Regions from separate parts of the Arthrobacter sp. TS-15 genome, predicted to be linked through region 1. Evidence: predicted binding sites of a transcription regulator. Region 1 holds the regulator's gene; the other holds the start of a gene.
What was found. The regulator HspR, encoded in region 1, represses chaperone genes until heat shock. The targets are predictions, from matches to a motif close to AAGTTGAGTCNNNNNGACTCAACTT.

Region 1 (3,405 bases):
GCGTGTCGGCCCCCAGGCCCGCGTTATGTGCGGGGTGGCACTGGGGAACTGGGAAGGAGCGCGCGCCGGGGGCATCTGTTGATCACAGGTGCTCAAGCGTAGGCTGGCAAGCAGGTCGTCTAACCACGTGAGGGGCTCAGCATGTACAAAGCGCAAAGCATCATTCCCGCCGCCCAGGATCTTGCCCGGGAATGGGTAACGCATGCGACAGAGGGCACATCCGCGCAAACAGACGCAGTGGTGAGGTGGGCTTTGTCCCGGATCAACCACGCCGACGTGCCGTCCGTGGTCCAGGGTGTGATGCTCACTTTGACCGGCAACAAAAAGGCCGCCAAGGAGGCTAAACGCACTGCCGCCAAGGCAGTAAAGAAGGCCACCCGGGCGCTCAGCCGGAAGACCACGCAGCGTAGCTCCGGCCGTGCAGTATGGTTCACCGCCATTGCTGCTGCCGTCGTGGGAGCGGGCGCAGTGTTTGCTTGGCGCATGATGATGCCTCCGGGCGAACCCGAGCCTGTCCAGCGGCCGGAAACCCCGGTCCAGCCGCCGGTCCCACCGGTTCCCTAGGTAACGTCTTCCCGGAAGGTCTCCCCCGAACGTCGTCCCTAGCCGCCGCTCCCCATCGCACCGGCAGGGTGGTGCGGGGCGACTCAGGTGCCGAACCTGCTAAGGTGCCGCGTGGTCGTCGTGCTGTCCGAACAGTCTCCGTAGCGATGTCCCGGTCACGAGCCAATAGGCTCCGCCACTGGCCAGCAGGAACCCCGCGACGCCCAGGATGACCAGCTGGGTGACGATCCCGGCGATCACCATGATGAAGCCGACCAGAACGGCCAGGCTGCCAAGAACGTTGCGCGCCAGAGCGCCACGTGGGCGACCGGACTTCAGCTCATAGGCGAGGTCGGGATCCGTTGAAGCGAGATCCCGCTCCAGCTCTTCCAAGCTCCTGCGTTCTTCATCCGACAACGACATCGGAATTCCTCACCACACGAGCAGGGCCGCCGAGGCTGCGTCAATGCTCAGAACACCCGCACGAGCGCTGCTTGCCGTGCTATGCCTTCATTATCTTCCCGTAGAGCTGTTCTAGCCACAGGAGCGCTCCCCCCTTCATCACCGGTGGCAGGTTCAGGTATCGACTTACCAAAGGTTCTAAGCATGCTTACGATGGAAGGGCAGAATTCAGACGCACCACCAGCATGGAACCCCCACCGCCGACTGGAAAGTTGATCTCCCCATGGCACGACGAAGCGCTAGAAAAGCACAGAGCATCACTGAAGCGGTTCCTGGGCGCCGCGGACCTCGAAAGGCCATTTGGCTTATTGCCGCGGGCCTCGTCGCTGGCATAGCTGGCGGAGTTTTCGGCTTCCGCATGCTGGTACCGTCCAGCGAATCTGAGCCGGCCAAGACACCGCGGCGTCAACCGGAGGAGATTCTGGTCAGGGAGGAGCCCGTGGAAATCTCCACCAGGATGCGCCCGGGCGAATGGACCGAGGAGTCCCTGCAGGAGCACCTTGAGGATTACAAGCAGCAGATCCGGGACATGGGAGCCAAAGAGTCGCAGATCGTGGTGGACGTAGAGCGGACCGAAGCCGGCGCTGCCCGGGTAGTGGTCAGTTGGGACCGCAGCCGGGCGTAGCCCGAGCTAGTCCCCCGACCGCGGCCGCCACACCACTACGGCCTGCGACCGCGCTCGTGGACGCTGCCCGCGGGCCAAGCTAACGACGTCGCCCGCGGCACCTGCCGCGAAGATCCGCGCATCCACGGGTGAGCGGCGGCGGGTCAGTTCTTCCGTCAGCTCAGCCACGCGATACTGCAAAGCGGCAACCTGGTTTTCGAGGTCGAGGATGCGTTTGATGCCCTCGAGCGAGACGCCGGACTGCGAGAGGCGCTGGACCTCCCGCAGTTTATTGACGTCGTTCTGCGAATAGCGGCGGGACTTGCCGGGAGCGCGGCTGGGCGAAACGATGCCCAAACGGTCGTACTGGCGCAACGTCTGCGGATGCATATCGGCAAGCTCCGCAGCCACGGAGATGACAAAGATCGGCTGGTTGACGTCGATTGCCATGACCGCCTCCTTACAACCGGGCCTTCGCGGCCAAGTCGCTGCGCGGGTTGGCATCAGTGGTGGCCGCCGCGAAAGCCTTCACGGCTTCCTCTGCTTCTTTGTTGAGGTTCTGCGGGACCGCGACGTCGATTGTCACCAGCAGGTCGCCGGTGGACTTGGACGTCTTCACGCCACGACCTTTCACCCGGAGGGTACGGCCCGACGGAGTCCCGGCCGGAACGCGCACCTTGACGGTGTCGCCGTCGAGCGTTGGAACTTCAATGGTGGCGCCGAGCGCCGCCTCCGCAAACGTGACGGGCACGTGGATGCGGATGTTGTCGCCGTCGCGGTGGAAAAAGTCGTGAGGCTTGACGCTCACCGTGATGATGAGGTCGCCGTTGCCGGCAGGGCCAGCGTTGCCCTTGCCACGCTGGCGGACCTTCTGCCCGTCCTTGATGCCGGCCGGGATCTTGACGTCGATCACGTTGCCGTTGCTCTCACGCAGGCTCACCGTGGTGCCCTTGATGGATCCGGCAAAGGAGATGGACGTTGTAGCCGTCCGGTCCGCGCCCTTCTGCGGAGCCCGTTGGAACCCGGTGGGGCCGGCGCCTCCAAACCCACCACCAAACAGGTCAGCGAACTCCGGAGGGATGCCACCGCCCGCAGGCTGACGGGCACCAGGCCCACCGCCAAACAGGCCGCCGAACAGGTCCTCAAACCCACCGTTAGCTCCGGCACCACCGCGTCCGGCGCCAGCACCCGGGGCAAACCGGGCACCGCCCATGGCACGGATGGCATCGTACTGCTGACGGTCCTCAGGATTGGACAACACCGAGTACGCCTCGGAGATGTCCTTAAACTTCTTCTCCGCAGCAGCATCCCCGGCATTGGTATCCGGGTGGTACTGCCGGGCTAGCTTGCGGTAAGCCTTCTTAATATCCGCATCGGACGCGTCCTTGGCAATACCAAGGATCGCGTAAAAATCCTTTTCAACCCAGTCCTGGCTGGCCAAGAGCGTTTCCTTTCAAATCAATAAACAAGCACCTGCGTCCACCCACCTTAGGCGAGCCGACCGCCGGAGCGGAGCGAGACAAGGGGCCCGGGAGTGGCTTCGGGCCTACCGGAGCGTGGCGGCTAAGTCCGTAGGACTAAAGCCGCCACGCGTAGGGGCGGGGCCCCTTGTCTCGCTTCGCGGTGGGACTAAGCGGGAACCGCGACGATCACTTGGGCTGCACGCAGGACCCGCTCGCCGGAGCGGTATCCGGAGCGCAGCACCTGGCTGACCGTGTCAACCTCAATGTCTTCGCCGGGCTGCTGGATGAGTGCCTCGTGGATGGTGGGGTCGAATTCGACTCCGGTATCCGCGA
Region 2 (3,405 bases), on a different contig from region 1:
GTTACCCTGCCGCTGGTTCTGCCCGGGCTCGCGTCCGGGGCCGTGTTGTCGTTCGCGCGTAGCTTGGGCGAGTTCGGCGCTACCCTGACCTTCGCGGGCAGCCTGGAGGGGGTAACCCGTACGCTGCCGTTGGAAATCTACTTGCAGCGCGAGACCGACGCCGATGCCGCCGTCGCACTTTCTTTGGTGCTGGTGGCGGTGGCAGTGGCGGTGGTTGGGCTCAGCTACGGGCGCCGACGAAGCAGTAGTCATGTGGAGGTGCAGCCATGACTTTTGAACTGCAAGCCAGCCTCCACTCCAGAAATTTCGAGATGTCCCTCAGCCTTAAAGATGGCGAAACCGTGGCCATCCTCGGTCCCAACGGTGCCGGAAAATCCACTCTGCTGGGTGTGATCTCAGGACTGCTGCGGCCGGATTCCGGCTCGGCGCGAATCGGCGACAAAGAGCTGTTCACGCTCGACGACGACACCAACCTTTGGAGCCCGCCTCACCTCCGGGGGACTGCGCTTCTGGCCCAGGAAGCGCTCCTGTTTCCGCATCTGAATGCCGTGGATAACGTGGCCTTCGGGCCGCGGAGTACGGGTGCATCCAAGGCTGCGGCGCGGGAAACGGCACGGCACTGGCTTGCCGAAGTTGATGCCCTGCCTTTGGCGGATCGGAAGCCGTCTCAGCTGTCCGGTGGGCAGGCTCAACGAGTTGCCGTGGCACGCGCTTTGGCAGCTGAGCCCGAACTCCTGCTGCTCGATGAACCCATGGCCGCTCTGGACATCCACGCAGCGCCCTTGCTCCGACGTGTGCTCAAGCGGGTCCTCGAAGGCCGCAAAGCCATCATCGTCACGCACGACGTCCTGGACGCCTACATGCTCGCCGACCGTGTGATGGTGGTGGAGAAGGGCCGCATTGTGGAAGAAGGCCCAACCCGGGATGTCCTCGAGCGGCCCAGAAGCCACTTCGCTGCCGGCCTCGCAGGGCTGAACCTTGTCACCGGGACCATCACCGGGGACGGAATAACGACGCCGGATGGCCGGGTCTTCGCCGGTCAGCACGATTCCGGCTGGTCACCTTCACTTGGCCAGGCAGGCGTGGCAGCATTCCCGCCGTCGAGTGTTTCCGTCTTTTTGGGTGAGGTGCACGGAAGCCCGCGCAACTCTTTTCCCGTGGTCATCACTGACCTTGAACCGCATGGTGATCAGATCCGGGTTCGCGCAAGGACCGGAGATCCCGTCCAGGCTTTGTCCGCCGACATCACTCCGGCAGCGTCCGCCGATCTGGGGCTTGTACCGGGCATGGAGGTGCGGTTCGTGGTCAAATCCGCGCTGGTGTCTGTTTACCCGGCCTGAGGTTGAGGGCCGGTGTTAGTCCCGGTACATCTGTTCGGCGTACGACGGTCCGTAATAAGTCTCAAGCTCTTCCAGTGGCGTCTCGGGCTGGGTGTAAGTCTTTGCGAGCGCCGCGATGCTCGGCAGGCCGCCGGCATCCCAGGTTTCGGGCTGCCACAGGCCACTGCGCATGAACGCCTTGCCGCAGTGCGTGAACACTTCCTCCACCGAAACTACGACGGCGGCGCGCGGCCGGTGCCCTTTGACCACCATGAGATCGAAGAAGTCGGCATCGCGGACAATCTGTGCGGTCCCGTTGATCCGGAGGGTGTCGGTGCGGCCCGGGACGACGGAAAGGATGCCGACGTTCGGGTTTTCCAGGATGTTGTGGAAGCCGAACACCAGTTTGTTGCCTGGGCGTTCCGGGATGGCGATGGTGTGGCGGTCTAGGACCTGGATGAATCCGGCAGGATCACCCTTGGGCGAGGCGTCCACGCGCCCTTGTGCGTCGGTTGTCGAGATGACGCAGAAGGGGCTGGCAGCCAGCCATTGCGTGTCGAAATCACTGAGGGATGTACGCACTTTCTTCCTGGTGCGGTCGAGGGGCAATCCGATGAGTTCTTCGAGTTCTTCTGCGGTTGAAATGGTCTCCATGGCCCCAGCCTACTTTCCCCTGATTTCGGCGGGCTCTGGACTCTGGTTTCGCCGTGGGCAAACATTGAACAGAGTGGACCCAAAAGCAAAGTTGAGCGTAGTAGACTCAACTTTGTCATCACTAGGCATCACTCCAGAAAGGGAGCACTCTTTGGACGTCAAATTCACCACCAAAAGCCAGGAGGCCCTTTCTGCGGCCGCCATGAACGCCTCCACTGCCGGTAACCCACAGCTCGAACCAGCACACCTGTTGAAGGCCCTGATGGACCAGCGGGAGGGTGTTGCTGTTGCCCTGCTGCGTGCCACCGGCGCTGATCCGGATGCGGTGAGCGTGCAGGCCAGCTCGGCCATCAAGGCCCTTCCGTCCTCCTCGGGCAGCTCGGTCCAGCAGGCGCAGCTGTCCCGTCAATCCATGCAGGCCATCCAGGCTGCCCAAGCCGAGGCGGACAAACTTGGCGACTCCTTCGTCTCCACTGAGCACCTGCTGCTGGGCCTCTCAGCCGGAAGCGACGCCGTCGGGAAGTTAATGCGCGACGCCGGTGCCTCCCATGAGGCGCTGCTCGCCGCCCTGCCGGGTGTCCGGGGCGACAGGAATGTGAACTCGCCCGATCCGGAGAACACCTTCCAGGCCTTGGAGAAGTTCGGCACGGACCTCACTGCTGTGGCCCGTTCCGGCAAGCTGGATCCCGTCATCGGGCGTGACAGCGAGATCCGACGCGTCGTCCAGGTCTTGAGCCGCCGCACCAAGAACAACCCCGTGCTGATTGGTGAGCCGGGCGTTGGCAAGACGGCCGTCGTCGAAGGACTAGCCCAGCGCATGGTGGCCGGAGACGTGCCGGAAAGCCTGCGTGGCAAGACCCTCATCGCCTTGGACCTCGCCTCCATGGTGGCCGGTGCCAAGTACCGCGGCGAGTTTGAGGAACGTCTGAAGGCCGTGCTGGAGGAAATCAAGAACTCCAACGGTCAGATCGTCACGTTCATTGATGAGATCCACACGGTGGTGGGGGCTGGCGCCACAGGTGAGAGCGCCATGGATGCCGGCAACATGCTCAAGCCCATGCTGGCCCGCGGTGAGCTGCGCCTCATCGGTGCCACTACTTTGGACGAGTACCGCGAGAACATCGAGAAGGACCCTGCGCTGGAGCGCCGCTTCCAGCAGGTCTATGTTGGCGAGCCCAGTGTTGAGGACACCATCGGTATCCTCCGCGGCCTGAAGGAACGCTACGAGGCACACCACAAGGTAGCTATTGCTGACTCCGCCCTTGTGGCCGCGGCGACTCTGTCCAACCGGTACATCTCCGGCCGCCAGCTTCCGGACAAAGCAATTGACCTCGTTGATGAGGCCGCGTCCAGGCTCCGCATGGAGATTGACTCCGCGCCGGAAGAAATCGACCAACTCCGCCGTGCCGTGGACCGTTTGACCATGGAAGAG

Region 2: clpB (ATP-dependent chaperone ClpB) is a predicted target of HspR. The motif match lies at 2,062-2,086, and genes of this name have one in related genera.

The regions. Positions count from the first base shown of each region.
Region 1 covers NZ_SDXQ01000018.1:61,976-65,380, reverse strand. Annotated here, with positions in the region: gene EU811_RS07315 (hypothetical protein) at 142-564, shown strand; gene EU811_RS07310 (DUF3040 domain-containing protein) at 664-966, opposite strand; gene EU811_RS07305 (hypothetical protein) at 1,229-1,630, shown strand; gene EU811_RS07300 (heat shock protein transcriptional repressor HspR) at 1,637-2,059, opposite strand; gene EU811_RS07295 (DnaJ C-terminal domain-containing protein) at 2,070-3,050, opposite strand; gene EU811_RS07290 (nucleotide exchange factor GrpE) at 3,239-3,405, opposite strand, start outside.
Region 2 covers NZ_SDXQ01000020.1:10,080-13,484, forward strand. Annotated here, with positions in the region: gene EU811_RS07580 (ABC transporter permease) at 1-270, shown strand, start outside; gene EU811_RS07585 (sulfate/molybdate ABC transporter ATP-binding protein) at 267-1,340, shown strand; gene EU811_RS07590 (MSMEG_1061 family FMN-dependent PPOX-type flavoprotein) at 1,356-1,973, opposite strand; gene clpB (ATP-dependent chaperone ClpB) at 2,125-3,405, shown strand, end outside.